Regions from separate parts of the Solibacillus sp. FSL K6-1126 genome, predicted to be linked through region 1. Evidence: riboswitches for the same ligand, from Rfam matches in the RefSeq annotation. Region 1 holds a riboswitch; each other region holds the start of a gene.
The links. Region 1 has a riboswitch for cobalamin ahead of MHH44_RS08470 (glutaredoxin family protein). Riboswitches for the same ligand answer to the same signal wherever they lie in the genome.
Positions count from the first base shown of each region.

Region 2: another riboswitch for cobalamin. It lies ahead of MHH44_RS03550 (ABC transporter substrate-binding protein); the one in region 1 lies ahead of MHH44_RS08470 (glutaredoxin family protein).
Region 3: another riboswitch for cobalamin. It lies ahead of metE (5-methyltetrahydropteroyltriglutamate--homocysteine S-methyltransferase); the one in region 1 lies ahead of MHH44_RS08470 (glutaredoxin family protein).

Region 1 is NZ_JBBOPD010000001.1:1,747,493-1,753,693, reverse strand. It holds gene MHH44_RS08490 (alpha/beta hydrolase) at 1-393, opposite strand, end outside; gene MHH44_RS08485 (cobalamin biosynthesis protein CobN) at 633-1,058, shown strand; gene MHH44_RS08480 (hypothetical protein) at 1,060-1,374, shown strand; gene dut (dUTP diphosphatase) at 1,410-1,847, opposite strand; cobalamin riboswitch at 2,019-2,201, shown strand; gene MHH44_RS08470 (glutaredoxin family protein) at 2,361-2,585, shown strand; gene MHH44_RS08465 (ribonucleotide reductase stimulatory protein) at 2,624-2,950, shown strand; gene nrdE (class 1b ribonucleoside-diphosphate reductase subunit alpha) at 2,947-5,040, shown strand; partial or broken gene MHH44_RS08455 (ribonucleotide-diphosphate reductase subunit beta) at 5,028-5,609, shown strand; gene MHH44_RS08450 (ribonucleotide-diphosphate reductase subunit beta) at 5,900-6,201, shown strand, end outside.
Region 2 is NZ_JBBOPD010000001.1:713,347-719,547, reverse strand. It holds gene MHH44_RS03560 (adenosylcobinamide amidohydrolase) at 1-879, opposite strand, end outside; gene MHH44_RS03555 (FecCD family ABC transporter permease) at 879-1,877, opposite strand; gene MHH44_RS03550 (ABC transporter substrate-binding protein) at 1,870-2,817, opposite strand; cobalamin riboswitch at 2,959-3,146, opposite strand; gene MHH44_RS03545 (acyl-CoA dehydrogenase family protein) at 3,264-4,418, opposite strand; gene argS (arginine--tRNA ligase) at 4,757-6,201, opposite strand, start outside.
Region 3 is NZ_JBBOPD010000001.1:2,266,961-2,273,161, reverse strand. It holds gene MHH44_RS11140 (cytochrome c biogenesis CcdA family protein) at 1-201, shown strand, start outside; gene MHH44_RS11135 (CcdC family protein) at 317-808, shown strand; gene MHH44_RS11130 (DUF2621 domain-containing protein) at 859-1,293, opposite strand; gene MHH44_RS11125 (DUF1659 domain-containing protein) at 1,458-1,676, shown strand; gene MHH44_RS11120 (DUF2922 domain-containing protein) at 1,708-1,929, shown strand; gene MHH44_RS11115 (YvrJ family protein) at 1,992-2,132, shown strand; gene MHH44_RS11110 (SCO family protein) at 2,239-2,850, shown strand; cobalamin riboswitch at 3,212-3,391, shown strand; gene metE (5-methyltetrahydropteroyltriglutamate--homocysteine S-methyltransferase) at 3,555-5,825, shown strand; gene MHH44_RS11100 (hypothetical protein) at 5,842-6,000, shown strand; gene MHH44_RS11095 (hypothetical protein) at 6,095-6,201, opposite strand, start outside.

The DNA.
Region 1 (6,201 bases):
ATATAAGTCATGGATGGCAACAAAACACTCTCTATGTGTATGTTTAGGCAGCTTCGGATAAATTGGCACAACAATCGTGAAATTTGTCTTCTGTGCAAGCTTTACTAAATAACGCCAATGAAAAATCAGTGGATCATTAATATACGCTCCGCCGTGGAAATAGTAGATGACCTTTTCCGGTGTTTGCTGTTCATTAATTGTGTAATAGTGAATGCCATTCAATTCGTCTTTCTTTATTTGATACTGATCTCTGAATTTAGCATCGAGTTCATACGGTTTCTCGTTATGCTTCATTGCAATAAAATCATCGAGCAGACGCAAATCCATAAACTTTTTCTTTGTTCCGCGCAGTATTAAAAACTTCTCAAACAACACACTTTGCACGCTTCGCATACAATGCCTCCATCCTATTTTTTCTACTATGATTCTTATCCATTCGACTAAAATTGATTGATCACCTTCTAAACGGATAAACGTTTCTATTTATCCTTATGCATACTTAGTACCTATTAGAAAAAAGTGTCGATTGTTTTAAGCACATTATTATCTCAATAAAACAAATCGCGATATAATTCTGAAACTTTTTCCCGACTTATCCGTAAATTAGGTAATAAATTCTAAAGGAGGGAATGATGGTGCTCATTGGATTTTACAGTGCTCTAATAATTTTCACTTTATTATTCATCATTGCAGCTTTCTTTTTTATACGGCAGTTCGTAAATAAGAAATCCTCCCCCTATAACATGAATACGTTTATGCTTGGTGTGCTAACGCTGTTCATGCTGATTGTAACGGGTATTTATGAATATGATTTTTATCATCTACAAGCGGGTAATCAGAAATTTGCGGAGGGGATTTGTGAAATCAACTTTGTAAACGGTCATGGGAGAAGTATTGATACGACTGAAGTAAAGATTGAAGATAATCTTTATAACATAAAGTCCGGTACTTACAAAGATCTACCTGATGGGCGTTATAATTGTGAACTTTCGTATTTACCGATTTCAAAAATTGTGACACAGATCGATATTCAGTCAAAAGGAGAGGAAGGAAACTAATATGGTTGATTTAGATTTTTTAATTCAGTACGGATTCATATTATTAGTGATTTCAATTACGACACTTGTCTTGTCTATGTATTTCCGGAAAAAGCCGAAAGTGGATAAAGGATTTAAGTTTGCCTATCATGGCCTATCATATCGCCGTAAATTTTTACGCACGATTTATTCAATCCCGTTTTGTATTTTTCCGTTAGCGATCATTTATTATTTTGAAAGGTTTTCCGCTAACTTTATATTTGTTACGCTGTTGCTCGTGATCGTATTTGTTTTTCAAATGTCATACAATTACATAAAGTGGAAAAAAGAAGATTAAAAGCCTGTGTTCATCCGAAAGCAGGCTTTTTTTCATTATTTCACTCCACTCGAACCAAAGCCCTTATCACCGCGCTCCGTAACCGACAGCTCGTCTGTTTCATCAATGAAAACTTGCGGAACATATTGAATGACTAGCTGGGCGATTCGCATTTGTTTTTCAATCGTAAAAGGTTCTTTTCCGTGATTGATTAAAATCACGCCGATTTCTCCGCGATAGCCTGCATCGATCGTACCTGGACTATTTAACACCGTAATCCCATGTTTGAGTGCTAATCCGCTACGAGGACGTACTTGCGCTTCTGTTCCCTCCGGCAGTTCGATTTGAAGACCGGTTTTAATTAATGCGTATTCACCAGGCAATAAAACTTTTTCTTCAACCGCACTTAAATCCATCCCTGCATCCCCTTCCCGTGCCTGTTTCGGCAATACAGCATTCGGGTGGGTTTTCTTAATTTTTAATTGAATCGACATATTCAACCAACTTTCTCATTTATAAAATCTATTTACATGCAGTTATAACAAAACCATATTTTTTCTTTATTTTCAATAGGGAGTTTTCTAGAATTCTTAATGGATTTATGTTATCTTTCTTTAGGCTCTTTACTTTTATGTTGTTAAAGCTTATACTCAATTCAACTATATATTGTGTTTTTTTATCACGGTACTACTAAATGTAGTTTAAAAGGGAAGTTTGGTGTGAATCCAACGCTGTCCCCGCAACTGTAAATGCTGACTGAAGACGAATAGACCACTGTGCAATGCATGGGAAGGTATGTCTGACGAATGAAGCAAAGCCAGGAGACCTGCCGCGTTAAAACTACGTACATTTCTTCGGGGAATAGGAAATGGAGGCGCTCTTTTATTCGTTTCCATTTCAAGCTATCCTGTTTTCCGGGATAGCTTTTTTTTGTTTTTTCTGCATGTTCCCCCATGACATGTGGCACCACAATTACTAGTAATATTTAAATAGCGAGGGGTTCTATTATGAAACTTTATACGAAAACAATTTGTCCAAAATGCCTATGGGTAAAATCGGAGCTCGATGCTGCCAACTTGGAGGTCGAGGTTATTAATATTGACCATGATGAGAGCGCAAAACAAATAGTACTCGATGCAGGTTTTTTGTCTGTGCCGTTATTTGAAATCAACGGTGAATTTATCGCAGAGCCGACGTCAATTATCGATCGCATTTCTGAAATGACCGCATGATCATATTTGCTTCACGAACTGGTAATGTACGATCCATTGTGCAAAAACTCGGCTTGCCCGCAAAGGATTTGGCGGAAGTAGAGAAAATGGATGAACCGTATCTTCTATTTACGTATACGGATGGATTAGGCTCTGTTCCCCCTATCGTCGACCAGTTCATGACTGCGAACTTTGATCTATGCAAAGGAATTATCGTAAGCGGAAACCGTAATTTTGGTCATGCTTTTTTCGGCCGTGCAGGTGACCTTTTAGCAGCACAATACGGAATTCCGTTAATCGAAAAAGTGGAAATGCGAGGAACTCCGGCGAATTATGAAGCGATTACAGATTACTACTACTCCATTTGGAAAGAGGCATCGATATGAAACAATATTTAAAATTAAATAACGATATTCTAAACCGTTACCGTGCTACCGGTGAATTGGATCTGGCGAAAGACAAAGAAGCAACACGCCGCTATTTCCTGGAAGACGTGAATGTCCGTTTACGCTACTTTATCGATATCGAGGAAAAAGTGCGTTATTTAGTCGATGAAGGCTATTACGAAAAAGAGTTTTTGGAATTGTACTCGATGGACTTTATTAAACAAATGTACAAAAAAGCCTATTCCTACAAGTTCCGGTTTCCTTCATTCATGAGTGCTTCTAAGTTCTACGAAAGCTATGCGATGAAAAGCCGGGACGGAAAAGAAATTCTGGAAAAGTATGAAGACCGAATCGTCATTATCGCCCTGTATTTAGCACAAGGCGATGAAGCATTGGCTGAAAAGGCCATCGAAGCGGTCATGACTGCCTACCAGCCGGCAACCCCAACTGCCCTAAACAGCGGGAAAAAAGCGCGCGGTGAGCTAGTCTCATGTTTTAAACTAACGATGGACGATACGATGAACTCAATCGCCGAGAATATCGGCTATTGTCTTGAACTTTCCCGCTTAGGCGGCGGTGTCGGGGTAAACTTGACCGATCTGCGTCCATTGGGAGATCCGATTAAAGGAATTTTAAACCGTGCGAGCGGGGTTATGCCTGTTGCGAAACTGCTGGAAAATTCGTTCTCGTATTCGAATCAGCTTGGCCAAAGAAATGGTTCCGGAGTCGTCTATCTAAATGTTTTCCACGGTGATATTGAAGCGTTCATCTCTTCCAAGAAACCAAATGCCGACGATAAAATCCGATTAGCTACATTATCTACAGGGATTATTCTTCCCGATATTTTCTTTGAACTGATGCGCCGCGATAAAGATATCGTATTATTCAGTTCTTATGATATTTTCAAAGAATACGGCAAACGCATGTCGGAAATTTCGATTACGGAAATGTACTACGAATTTTTGGATAATCCAAACATCCGTAAACTGAAACGTTTAAACGCCCGTAAATTGTATACGGAAATTAAAAAGGCGCAATTTGAATCGGGTTACCCGTTCGAAATATTCGATGATAATGTCAATAACATCCACCCATTAAAGGAAATCGGGCGTGTGAAGATGTCGAATCTATGCACCGAAATTCTCCAATACCAGCAAACAAGTGTTGTTACCGACCAAAACGAGCCGAATGAATACGGCCTCGATGTTTCTTGCAATTTAGGATCGATCGACATTCACGAAGCAACGAAAGTTCAGGATTTCGGACAGCTTGTCGATACAGCAATGCGTCTTTTAACGAATGTTTCAACGATGACCGATATCGTCAACGTCCCTTCTGTGTCGAAAGCCAATAAAGTGATGCACTCTGTAGGATTGGGCGTTATGAACTTGCATGGACACCTTGTACAAAGCGGAATCCGTTATGGTTCCAAAGAGTCGATCGAATTTATCGATGCGTTTATGGAATCACTGAACTATCACTCGTTAAAAGCATCAATGAAAATCGCGAAGCAAAAGAACGAAACGTTTTATCGATTTGAGGAAAGTGATTATGCGAGCGGGGTTTATTTTGAAACTTATATAAACAAAGAAGATAAAGAACTTGCACCAGAAGTGATTAAAGCACTTGGGGGTACACCGATTATTACTCGGAATATGTGGGAACAGCTAAAGTCTGACGTACTGAAGCATGGTTTGTTCCACTCATACAGACTTGCGATTGCTCCAACTGGCTCTATTTCCTACATCCGCAGTTGTACGGCTTCCATCTCCCCTGTTACGGAACGTGTGGAAGTACGTGACTATGCGGATAGCCGAACAATTTATCCGATGCCGTTTTTAACGAATGATAACCAGGAACTTTACACCGAAGCCTATGAAGTAAACCCGTATGAACTGATCGACCTTTACGCAGCCGCGCAAAAGCATGTCGACCAGGGAATTTCCATGACACTATACGTAACGGATCAGTGGAACACAGAACAATTGGCAAAAGCCTATATTTATGCGTGGACGAAGGGCATTAAAACCGTTTATTACGTACGCCAACGTTTACTAACAATTGAGGAGTGTGTCGCATGTCAAATTTAACGTATAAAGCGGTCAACTGGAATACCCCTACGAGTGAACTTGCTCGTATTTTTTGGGACCAGCAATGGAAACAAATATGGTTCCCCGAAGAAATTGCAGTAAGTAAAGACGTAAAACAATGGAAGGAATTCGAACATCAGGAGACATACAAAAAAGTGTTCGGCGGCCTGACATTGCTTGATACGGTACAAACGAACATCGGCATGAATGAAATCGCCAAGTACACGCCCGATTTTCAGGAGAAAGCGGTGTTAACGGTATTCGGATCGTTTGAAGCAATCCATGCAAAGTCTTATTCGTACATTTTTACAACATTATGCACAAACACGGAAATTGACGAAGTTTTTGAATGGGTGCAAAAAAATGAGTTTCTTCAATATAAGGCTAACCGCATTGGTGAAGTATACACTGCTATAAAAGAAGATGACCCGGAAAGCTTATGGAAAGCAATGTTCGCTTCAGTTATGCTTGAAAGCTTCTTATTCTATTCCGGCTTCTTCTATCCTCTTTATTTAGGAGGACAAGGTGTACTGCGAAATAGTGCGGAAGTGATTAGCTTAATCTTGCGTTAAATCGTGGCGCAAGTAAAACTCTTTGAATTCAGGGAACATCCTAACGTTAAGTCGAGGACAATCCTGAGCCAAGATTGATAGTTAAAAGGTTGAAATATATCAATAAGGTGCAACGATCATCGAAAGCACATGGTTTTACATGGAAGCGAGTAGAGTAGGGTACAAGTCAATAATGGTATTCGAAGCGGAGAGATATAGCAAAAGCTATATATGATATGATCTGATCTTATAAGAAATTATAAGCTGCATATAGCAGAAGTAAGAATGACGAACTTACTTGAAACAAAATGGACGAATCAATCCACGGAGTAGCAGTCGGCTTTTTCGCCCAGAACATTTTCAAAACGTTCCCAGCAGAAAAACAGCAGGAGCTAACTTTGTGGGGCTATGAATATTTACTCGATTTATATCAAAATGAAATGAAGTATACCGATGATTTATACGCAGAAACGGGACTTTCCCCTGAAGTGAAAAAATATGTGCGCTATAATGCAAATAAAGCGCTCATGAATTTGGGGCACGATACAATGTTCCCTGACGAGGAAGTCAACCCGATAGTAATGAACGGGATTTCCAATACAGGATCCAC
Region 2 (6,201 bases), 1.0 Mb from region 1:
TGATGAAATTACTTTTAGCGGTGCCTGTGCCTGATATTCGATATAGTCTTTAGTTATTTGAAACTTGTTGATATGGATTGCCGCAGCTTTTCTTTCCATTTCATTCGTTGGCAGCATCGTAATTTGCGGTTTTGGCAGTTCCGGATGGGGATATGTCGCAATTCGAGCCTGATACACATCGGCAATCTGCTCTTGCAGCACGACTTCATGCGGTTCACCAAACGCCCGTACTTCACCATTTTCCAATAGCAGCAGCTCATCACAATAAAGCGATGCCAAGTTAATATCATGGAAAATCGAGACAACTGTCAGCCCATGCACCTCAACTTGCATTCGAATCATATCCAAAATCTGCTTTTGATGCGCGATATCCAAATGGTTTGTCGGTTCATCCAATAGAAGCAGCTCCGAATTTTGTGCAAGTGCCTGTGCAATAAATACCCGTTGCTGCTCGCCGCCGGATAAAAACTCCAAGTATTGATTTTTATATTTCGAAACACCTGTGCTTTCCATCGCCCGCTGTACCGTCGTTTCATCTTCTTCCGTCCAAGATGAAAAAAAACCGCTCTGATGAGGGTAGCGTCCTAACGAAACCGCATCATATACACTGTTCGTAAATGCGCTTGCATTTAATTGAGGGAGTACGGCCATCTTTTTCGCTAATTGCTTGTTATCATAACTTTTAAGCGGTTTCTCTTCAATGAAAATTTCGCCTGTTTCACATTTCAGCACACCACTGATCATCTTCAGTAATGTCGATTTTCCGCTACCGTTTGGACCAAGAATCCCGAGAATTCTTCCTTTTTCCACGTGAAACGTCATATTTTTCACAACCGTTTTCCCACCGTAACCGCCGGATAGATTATTTACTTTTAACATTATGCAACAACCTTTCTACGTTGCTTGAAGAAGATATAGGCAAAGACGGGTGCTCCAATAAAGGAAGTAATAACACCAATCGGCAGTTCAATAGGGGAAATAATTGTACGTGATACTAAGTCACAAATGACGAGCAGGCTTGCACCGTTCAAAAACGACAATGTCAATAAATGTCGATGGTCTGCTCCGATTAGCAGGCGAATCATATGCGGTACTACTAATCCGACAAATCCAATTGTCCCGGATGCAGCAACAGCCGCTCCTGTTAGAATGGAACCACCCGCCAATATCATATACTTGCTGCGCTTAACATTTACCCCTAAATACTGGGCACGCTCTTCTCCATAAATCATCGCATTCAATTCACGGCGAGTCAGCCAAATAATTGCCGTTCCAAGCACCATAAATGGCAGAACCATCCGGACATATGGCCACCCTCGCATCGATACACTTCCTAGAAGCCAGCCGATGATTTCTCGTAGCTGTTCACCAGTAAGTGCGACCATTAAGGAAATACAGGACCCTAAAAACGAGCTGAAAATAATTCCCGTCAAAATCAGTGTCTCCATTTTCATCGAGCGGTCAACAAGTCTGGCAAATGTCAGGACGATGATCATCGTACATGCAGCTCCAGCCATACTGAATACCGGCAATGTGAATACACCGAGCACCGGTATGGAAATGCCTAAAAAGATTGTCATTACCGCACCTACCGAGGCCCCTGATGAAATACCTAATGTGTATGGATCTGCCAAAGGGTTTTTAAGCAACCCTTGGAATGCTGCCCCCGCAATTGCTAAAGAAGCCCCGATTAATGCGGCTAAAATGACGCGTGGCATTCGGATTTTCCACAAAATACTGTATGCAACCGGATCTGTTGTTTTATCCCACAATGTCGAAAACGGAATATTAACAGACCCGAACGAAATGCCAATCCATATACTGCTTAAAAGCAATCCAATCGATAGTACATAGGCGATTGAATATTTTTTATTCATTGAATACCTCTGGATAAATTGCTTCCCCAATTGATTCAATACCTTCTACAATACGCGGACCTTGTCGACTTGTCGTATCGCTATCGACTAATTTCACATTGGCGTTTTTCACAGCATCCATTTCTGCATATGCATCATTTTCCTCGATTGCTGCCAAGTCGTTTTCATATGTTACTAAAATGATATCCGGATTGCTCTTTACAAATTGCTCCGAGCTGTACTGCGGCCACCCGAGTTCCGGAACGGCATTTTCTACATTTAATACTTCAAGCATTTCACTAATGAACGTCTCCTGTCCAGCAACATATAGTTGCGGATTTGTCCCAACAACAACAAATACGGACTTCTCTTCCAGGTCGGCTACTTTCACTTCAATTTCTTCAATCCCCTCTTTAATGGAGACGATCATTTCTTCTGCTTCTTTTTCTTTATTCGTCAGATTGCCAATTTGTTCGATTGTTTCATATGTTTCTTCAAATGTTTTCGCATCTTTTACAACAAATACAGGAATTCCTACTGATTCAAGCTGAGCAATCGCCTGTTCATTGAAGCTGTACAATCCCGATTCATGTGCGACAACTAAGTCGGGCTGCAGGCTGATTATTTGTTCTAGATTAAATTCCATGCCGCCAACTGATTCTTTAGATAATGCTTCTTCAGGATATGTATCATTGTCGTTCACAGCGATAATTTCATCGTTTAACCCTAGTCCGAATAAAATTTCCGTATTGGATGGAGCCAATGTAATAATGCGCTCTGGTGCTTTTTCAAGCGTGATTTCTTTGTCCAAGGCATCTTTTATAGTTACCGGGAATTGTGCTGCTTCAGTTACTTCTGTATTGTCTTTTGCTGATTGTTCATCTGTTGCTTTTTCCGAGTTGCATGCCGCCAATGTTAATGTAAGTAATGCTGCGGAAGATAGCAGTTGCCATTTTTTCAAAATAATAACCTCCAAAATTTCGTTGTATAATTTTCTACAAAAATAAAAAGCTTCCTACTAAAAATGAAGGAAGCTTTACGTATGCAAATAAAATTCAATGGAAAAAGAATTTATCCGCCACATCCTATCCTCGTAGGTTTATTTTAGGGCATTATAAAGGCAGGTCTCCTGGCTTATGCATAACGTTGTAAGCGCCTTCCCGAAAGTTTTTCAGTGGCATACTGCTCTCAACTAGCATTTACAGTGGCGGGACCGCATCGGAATTGCACCGATTTCCCTTTTACTCCTTACTCTATCAGTGAGCAAGAACCTTTATCGTCCATATAAAATTAATAGCTCTATTATAGCTGATATTCAGAAAAATGTGTGCTCAATCGCCAAAGTTTCAGATAATTCTTCTTATTTCGCTGAAATTACGAATAAAAGAACTGCTTACCCCTTTGCTTTTAAGCTTTTTCAATTGCCGTTTCAGCTAAACGTTTAATCGTAATGTCATCCATTGGCGGGTTGTGCAGACCTGCACGGACATCACGGTAATAGCGTTGAAGCGGATTTGATCTTTGCAGGCTTTTTGCCCCAACAAGACGCATCGCTTTATCGACAACTTCGATTGCTGTATTTGTCACTACATGTTTCGCAATATTGATTTCATTGACTAGTGTCGCCTTTTTAATCGGGTCATTATATAGTCCCGCAACTCCGTAAAGCGTAAAGCGTGCTCTCGTCAACGCCAAATCCATTTCGCCAATCAGCGTTTGTACATTTGGCAGCTGGGCAATCGTTCCTTGAATACTGTTCGGGGAATGGCTATTCGCAAAATTAACTGCGTAATCGCGTGCAGCCTGGGCAATACCTAAATAGGTTGCCGGGATAAGCAGCAACCAGCCGTTCAGTTTAAATCCGGTTGAATAATTCGGTAATTCCACTAAGTTTGTTTTATCAACTCGTACATTATCGAGCACTAAATCATCGCTTCCCGTACCACGCATTGATGCAACATCCCATGTATTTTCGACCGATACCCCTTCAGCCGTTTTCGGAACGAGGAAAAATCCTAGCTGTCCCTCATCTTCAATCCATGCCGAAACTAAAAAATAGTCGAGGTCCGGTGCACCGCTCGTATAGTTTTTACGTCCATTAATTACATAATAATACCCATCACGTTTTGCTGAAGTTCCCGGACGTCCGCCACGTACTGGACTTCCCATTGCAAACTCGCTTACCGCACGATTGACTGTCGCGCCATTTGCAACCTGTTTACCAAACCAGTCGAGCTTTTGTTCATCCCAGTAACGATTTTCGAAAATCTCGCCTACATTTTGAATTGTCCAAGAAACAGCCAGCCCGGTGCTTCCGCAATAGCTCGCCAATGTTTCCTGCAGTAATAGCGCATCATAGACTGTGAAGCCATCCCCGCCATATTCCTTTGGCAGCGTTATTTTTGTATAGCCGATTTCACGCAGCTTCCGGAAATTTCCAAATGGAAATGTTGCTTGTTCATCTGTTTGCTGAGCATTTACTTTCACGCTCTCTGATATTGTTTCTAACTTTTTCAGCCATTGTTGCTGCTCGTCGGTTTGAATAAATAATTCCTTGCTCATGGAAAGCACCACCTCATATTTATTGTCCTGTATATAGAAGTCAAATTTAATAGTACGTTTCGGGAAATTACAAGTCAATAGATATCCCCAGTTCCTTTATAGGGATTACACTAGATGCGTTTCCCTGTTTTGTAATTGGAAGGTTTGCTGGCGGAATTGGAACAAATTACGGAAAAAGGAGAACTGATTCAACTTAATGTGGAAAATAGCACCTCAAAAGGAGAACTGTTGCTCTCGAAACGTAAAACGAATCACGCTTAAAGTAGAAATCTCACAATCCTCAAAGAAAAAACACCCTATTTTCGTATACAGAAAATAGAGTGCTTTAAATAGTTGAATTACATTTTTTCAGGTGCGCTTACGCCGATTAGTTTCAGTGCATTCGCCAATGTTGCTTTTACTGCTGTGATTAATGCTAAACGAGCTTCTGTCAGCTCTTTGTTATCCTGGTTCAATACTTTTTCTGCATTGTAGAAGCTATGGAATGCAGCTGCCAAGTCTTGAATATAGTTTGCGATACGGTGTGGTGTGCGGTGTTTTGCTGCATCTGCCACAATTTGCGGGAATGCGCCGACTTTTTTCAGTACATCTTCTTCTTTTTCTGCTACTAGCAAGTTCAGGTTTTCCAATGAAGCTTCGAAACCTTGCTCGTTAGCTGCACGTAAAATCGATGAAATACGCGCATGTGCATACTGTGCATAATATACTGGGTTTTCGTTCGATTGTGATACCGCTAAGTCTAAATCGAAGTCCATATGTGAATCCCCTGCCGTTTTAACGAAGAAATAACGTACAGCATCCAAGCCCACTTCTTCTACTAACTCACGCATCGTTACAGCATTACCTGTACGCTTACTCATTTTGAATTTCTCACCGTTTTTGTACAGCTGAACCATTTGGATAATATCTACTTCCAATGTGCCGCGGTCATAGCCAAGTGCTTCGATTGCCGCTTTCATACGTGGAATATAGCCGTGGTGGTCAGCACCCCAAATATTGATCAGTTTATCAAATCCACGACGCAGTTTGTCTTCATGGTAAGCGATGTCCGGTGTTAAATATGTGTATGAACCATCGTTTTTAATTAATACACGGTCTTTATCATCACCGAATGTTGTTGAACGGAACCAAGTTGCGCCGTCTTCATCAAACACATGACCATTTGCTTTTAGTTTGTCTAACGCTACATCGATTTTACCGTTTTCATATAAAGATGTTTCTGAATACCAAACATCGAATTCAACACGGAAGTTTTTAAGGTCGTTTTGCAGTTTTGCCAATTCCAGTTTCAAGCCGTGCTCACGGAAAAATTTAAAGCGTTCTTCATCAGACTTGTCCAAAATCGTCGCACCGAATTCTTCAGCCAGCTTACCAGCGATTCCGATAATATCCGGACCGTGGTATCCATCTTCCGGCATTTCTGCATCCATTCCTAACGCTTGCTTATAACGTGCTTCCAAAGAATACGCCAAGTTATTAATTTGGTTACCGGCATCATTAATATAATATTCACGTGATACATCAAAACCAGCAAAATCCAGTACATTACACAATGAATCGCCTACAGATGCACCGCGCGCATGTCCTAAATGCAAGTCACCAGTCGGGTTAGCAGATACGAACTCGACTTGTACTTTTTCTCCTGCGCCTGCAATTGAACGACCGTAGTTTTCGCCTTGTTCAAATGTAGCTGTAACTACACTTGCCAAGAAGTCTTTACGTACTGTGATATTCATGAAACCTGGTCCGGCAATTTCAATCTTCTCAATATCTGTACCTTCAG
Region 3 (6,201 bases), 520 kb from region 1:
TACTACTTAGGCTTTGCTATCCCATTCTTTACATTGTCATTCTTCATTTCACGAATGAACTGGATTCGCACACATAGCCAAAAAATCATAGTAGTTGGCGGCTATATTATGATTGCGGTCGGAATTTTATTGTTCTTTGACGGATTGACGTATATTATTAATCTTCTCTTGCCGATTTTCGATGGTTTTAAAGGATTCTGACAGTTCCCTGCTTAATAAGACCGTGCTATACTAAGGGAAGTAATATAAGGGAAAAAGGGTGCATGATTCGTATATACCAGATCTTTACACTCGTTCATGCAAGAGGAGGAATATGATGTTTGACAGTATACCTTCTCACTATTTATTAATTGGTTCGACGATTATGGCAGTCTTAATGGGCTCATTCGTAATGTTCATAAGACTACGTGCACAAAAAAAGCCGGTATCCAAAAAAAAAATACTCATCCCGCCTTTTGCGATGTCAACAGGTGCACTGATGTTTATTTTTGAGGAATTTCGTGTAGCGCCAATTCAAATAGTAGAAGCGGCCGCACTAGGCTTGTTATTTTCATCTGTATTAATCTTAACGTCGAAGTTTGAAGTGCGAGACGGCGCAATTTATATGAAGCAATCTAAAGCATTTCCATTCATATTAGTGGGATTACTTGTACTACGTATTATTTTGAAATTAATATTTGCCGATACATTTGATGTCGGTGAACTGGCCGGTATGTTCTTTATCTTGGCTTTCTCTATGATTTTACCGTGGCGAATCGGTATGCTTATTAAATATAAGAAGCTTGAAAAATCGCATATTGTCGCATAAAAAAGACTGTCTCTAAAAGTTTTATACTTTTAAAGACAGTCTTTTTCGTTTTACGTCTCAAATAAATGATCATAATTCGTCGTATCAATTCTCATTTCATCGAGCTTTTTACGTAAAAACTTATGGTCGCGCTTTGGCGAAGCGATAATATAGCCACGAATAATTAAGTCCAAGTCGATTTTTGTGGCACGTTCATTCAGGGCGATTTCACCGATTTTACCGGCAATCTTTTCTTTGGCAACTTGCCGGAATAACTCTGGTACAGGACTGACAAGCTCGGTAAGTAATTGTTTTTCATCTTCACCCCATAGATGAATTGTTTTATCTAAGTATATGTTTTGCCAATCTAAATCCGATTTACCATCCTGTTTCGGCAGGGCCTTCAAAAACTTGCGGAACATAAAAAAGCCGCCAATCCCCATAAGCGAAATCAATACTACAACCCAAAATAAAATAAACCATAAAAACCAGCCATCTAAGCCCACAATGTTCACCTCATTACTTAATATTGTCTACGAAATTTCTTCTACTAATCTATTGGTGATAAACCTCATTATTGTCTATTATATAAGTTTTTGTAATTTTTTTCATCGTCATTGTCCCTTTTTTCTGTAAATCATGACATATATAGGGCAAGGAGGTGAGAAACATGAATGAATTTGGATTTTTATCTGCGACGTTGACAGTTTATTATCAGACAGGGCTTGATGAATTTAATGAGCCAATGATTAAAAGTTCCACATTCCGTAACTTGGAAAGAAACGCAACAGCCCAGCAGCTATACACAGTTGGGACAACAATCGTCGGCTTAACAGATTACGATTATATCGAATCTGTGAAAACGCAGAAAGAAACGATTACAGCTTAATTAAGTGTAGTAAAGAAAAGGAGGAGAGCTTATGGCACAAGTTTTACAATTAACATTTGCCAACATTGCAGGAAGCACGATGACGATCAATATAAATGATCCGAAGCCGAATTTAACTGAGGCTGAAGTGAATGCAGCGATGCAAACAATTATTGATCAGGCGGTATTTTCGAAAGACGGATTTTTGTTCAATGTAAAAAAATCTGCGCGTATTGTTGAGCGTAATGTAACAGCAATTGAACTGATCAGCTAATAGCAAGGCCGGCGAAGTGTGATGCTTTGCCGGCTTCTTTAAATAAAAATGGAGGGATTATAATGGACCAGTGGATTGCCATTCTTCAGGAAGTAACGTTTCCGATCTTTATATCTTTTTATTTACTGTATCGGATAGAAACAAAACTTGAAGCGATTCATACAGCACTCGTATCATTACATCATCCTGCAGATAGAGCGTGAGAAACTCTTCACAATTTTGACACACGTCCTTTCTTCCAATAACTATTGAGAATATACTAAATATTGGGTAAGATGAGAGTAATGTTCAAAGAGTGGAGAGAGAGAAATGAAAACGAAAAACATAGTATTCGCACTTATGCTCTTGGCAGCAACTGTACTTACATCATGCAGCAATTATCAGTTTAAACCGACGACCAACTTTGAAATTAGCGAGTTTACGATGACCGATCACCGGAACAATGAAGTGACACTGGACAGCCTAAAAGGGGAACCATGGCTTGCAATGTTCATCTTCACAAGCTGTACAACAATTTGCTCGCCAATGACAATGAATATGACCCGTGTCCAGGATCATCTCGAGAAAAAAGGGCTGGAAGATTATAAAATTGTCGCGTTTTCCGTTGATCCGGACTACGACACACCGGCGCGTTTGACAGAATATTTATCGCGCCATACACCAGTAGATGAATCAAAATGGCATATGCTGACAGGATACGATCAAAAATTTATTGAGCAGTTTGGCAGAAACTCATTTAAAACACCTGTCCAGTCGATTGAAGGGAACGATCAAGTTATCCATGCCGATACATTTTTCCTAGTGGATGAAAAAGGAATCGCCGTGAAAAACTATTCAGGCTATGGCACTGGCGAAGATGGTGTTCCATATGAAACGATTGCGAGTGATATGGAAGCACTCATTGACGAACGTCTAAAGTAATAGTGAAATGAAAGATTAACTTGCGAAAAAAGTGTAGCTGCTTTTTAAGCAAGTTTTTTTATGGAGTTTACTGCGGGCTTTTCTAATAAATATAAAAATGTGCTAATAAATCCACCGATTTTCTAATAAGTTGCTGATTTTCTAATAAAGGAGCAGGATATGCTAATATCAGTTCCAGATTAGCTAATAAGTATGTCAACTTTTCTAAAATCATCCGCAGAAGTGCTAAAATAAACAAATTTCTTCTAATAAAAAGCACACAGCATCCACTGAAATTATTTCAACCCCGCATATCTTTAATATGGTCGCAAAATAAAAAGAATTTTCAAAACTAGAATTCTATGATATAGTATACGAAATTACATACTGTGTAAGTTACGGTGCTTGTGAGAACAAGCTTAAAAGGGAAACCAGTGAAAGTCTGGTGCTGTCCCGCAACTGTAAATCGGAGTTCGTGATATTCAACCACTGTCTATTGATGGGAAGGGTCACAAGAACGTTGATGATGAGCCAGGAGACCTGCCGGAAACTAGTACACGCCAATACCTACGTGGAAATAGGTGGTGATTTTGTGCGAAAGTGAGACAGAACTCCTTTGATTATGCAAAGGTTTTTATTGTCAATCTCTTAAACATTCACACCCCTCTTTCATTTTGAAAGAGGGGTTTTGGTTTTTATGTAACAAATTTAAGGAGGAATTGTTTATGAAAACAGCAGTAATTGGCTATCCGTATATTGGACAAAATCGTGAATGGAAACGTATAACAGAGGCGTTTTGGAAAGAACAATTGTCTTTGGAATCCTATGAACAGGAAATGAAAAACTTACGACTTGCCCAACTCCATCAACAGCAGAATTTAGGGCTGGATGTTTTAACGGTAGGAGATTTTACATACTATGACCGTATGCTTGACTTAGCCGTTATGTTTAATATGATTCCATCTAGATACGACCATCTATCATTGCAGCATCATTTAACAGCCTATTTTGCAATGGCGCGCGGTGCTGAAAATGTGGTGGCAAGTGAAATGACGAAATGGTTCAACACAAATTATCACTATATTGTACCGGAATACGAAGGACAGCAACTGGCATTGCAACACAATGTTTACGCGCAATATATTCAGGAGGCAATCGAAGCATTCGGCATGACCCCTCGTGTGACTATTATCGGTCCATTTACATTTTATAAACTGACGAAAGGTATAGATCACGAACAAAAACAACACTATATTCAGCAGCTGGTAATGGTATATAAAGAGTTGCTTCAGTCGTTGGAAGCAAGTGGTGCAACGTCGATCCAGCTTGAAGAACCAAGCCTTACAAAAGACCTTACGTCCGAAGATATAGCATTAGTTCAACATTTCTATCATCAAATATTAAAAGGACTGACAGTTGAAACGATCTGCGCAACTTATTTTGAAGCGTTATCCGACTATCAAACAATGATTAATTTGCCTGTAGATGGCTTTGGACTGGACTTTGTTCATGGGAAAAATGAAAATCTAGCAGCGTTAAAGAAGTTTGGTTTCCCAAAAGATAAAGTTCTATTTGCAGGTATTATTAATGGTCGGGACATATGGAGAGCCGAGCTGCAGAAGCAGTTGGAACTAGTAGCGGAAATACGTTCCTATGTACCATTTTCACCAATACATCTACAAACATCATGCAGTCTTCAGCATGTGCCAGTTACAACAGCAGGAGAAAACGGGATTGTACCAGAGCTGCTAAATGCTTTGGCATTTGCCAATGAAAAAATAACGGAATTGCAAATGATCAAAGGGAAAATACTTCAGCAGGAAGTTCTTCATATCCAGGCTTTTTTAGATAGCGAAAAAGCAATCCGAACATTGGCACTGCATGAATCAAGACAAAAGAAAGCAGTACATGCACAAGTAAACGCATTAACACCGGAAGCATTTAAACGAACTGATGACTACGACAAGCGTAGTAAGCTACAACGTGCCTTTTTACAGTTACCAGACTATCCGACAACAACAATCGGGAGTTTCCCGCAATCCTCACAAGTTAAGAAAAACCGTAGTTTATGGCGAAAAGGGGAAATTACAACAACCGAGTATGAAGCATTCAACGCGAACGAAACCGCACGTTGGATTACCATTCAGGAGCAACTTGGCCTTGATGTCCTTGTTCATGGTGAATTCGAGCGAACTGACATGGTCGAATTTTTTGGTGAAAAATTAAATGGCTTTGCTTTTACGACAAATGGATGGGTAGTTTCATACGGATCACGTTGTGTAAAACCCCCAATTATATACGGAGATGTTGAATGGATAGAACCGATGACAGTAAAGGAAGTAAGTGCGGCACAATCACTTACGGAAAAACCTGTAAAAGGGATGTTGACGGGACCCGTTACAATATTGAACTGGTCATTTGTAAGAAATGATTTAGCTCGCTCAGAAGTTGCTTATCAAATCGGCCTGGCACTAAGAGAAGAAGTAAGAGCACTTGAAAATGCGGGAATCAATATTATTCAAGTAGATGAACCTGCATTGAAAGAAGGCTTGCCGATCCGTAAAAGTCTGCATAAGGCTTATATCGATGCAAGTGTAGATGCGTTTAAATTAGCGACAAGCGGTGTGCGTGAAACGACCCAGATTCATACACATATGTGTTATTGTGAATTCAACGATTTTTTAGATGTAATAGAATCATTGGATGCGGATGTGATTTCAATTGAAACGTCACGAAGCCACGGAGAACTCATAAAAGTACTAAAAGAAACACCATACAAACTAGGAATTGGTTTAGGTGTATATGATATTCATAGCCCGCGTATTCCAACTGTGGAAGGAATGGCAGCCATTATTGAAAAAGGTAAAAAAGTAATCGCAAAAGAACAATTTTGGATCAATCCCGATTGTGGCCTGAAAACTCGTACGGAACAAGAGACGATTGCATCATTAAAAAATATGGTGGCCGCAAAAGAGCGACTAAAACAGTTGAATTAATGAAGGGGCGGTTACTATGAATCAAATGAAAACAAATTACAGCCCCGTGTTTTTGACGGCTATAATGAATGGCTTTACAGGAAGTTATACAAAAAAGCTTAAAGAGTTGCGTGATGAATTGATGGCGACATATCCAGCGGATGCAAAGGAGATACAAAAGCATATTATTCAGTAAAAGCAGAGGTAGTTGGAAGATGTAATTTTTTGTAATATAGAAAATGAGAGGCCCATTGCGGTTGCAATGGGCTTTTAGTAAGTGGAAGTCTAAATTAAAATGTTCCTTTAAATTTCTCGGGCTTTACGACATAGCCCTCAATGATAAATCCACAATGTGTACATATAATGTATTCGATATTGCAACCCAAACTCAATTTAT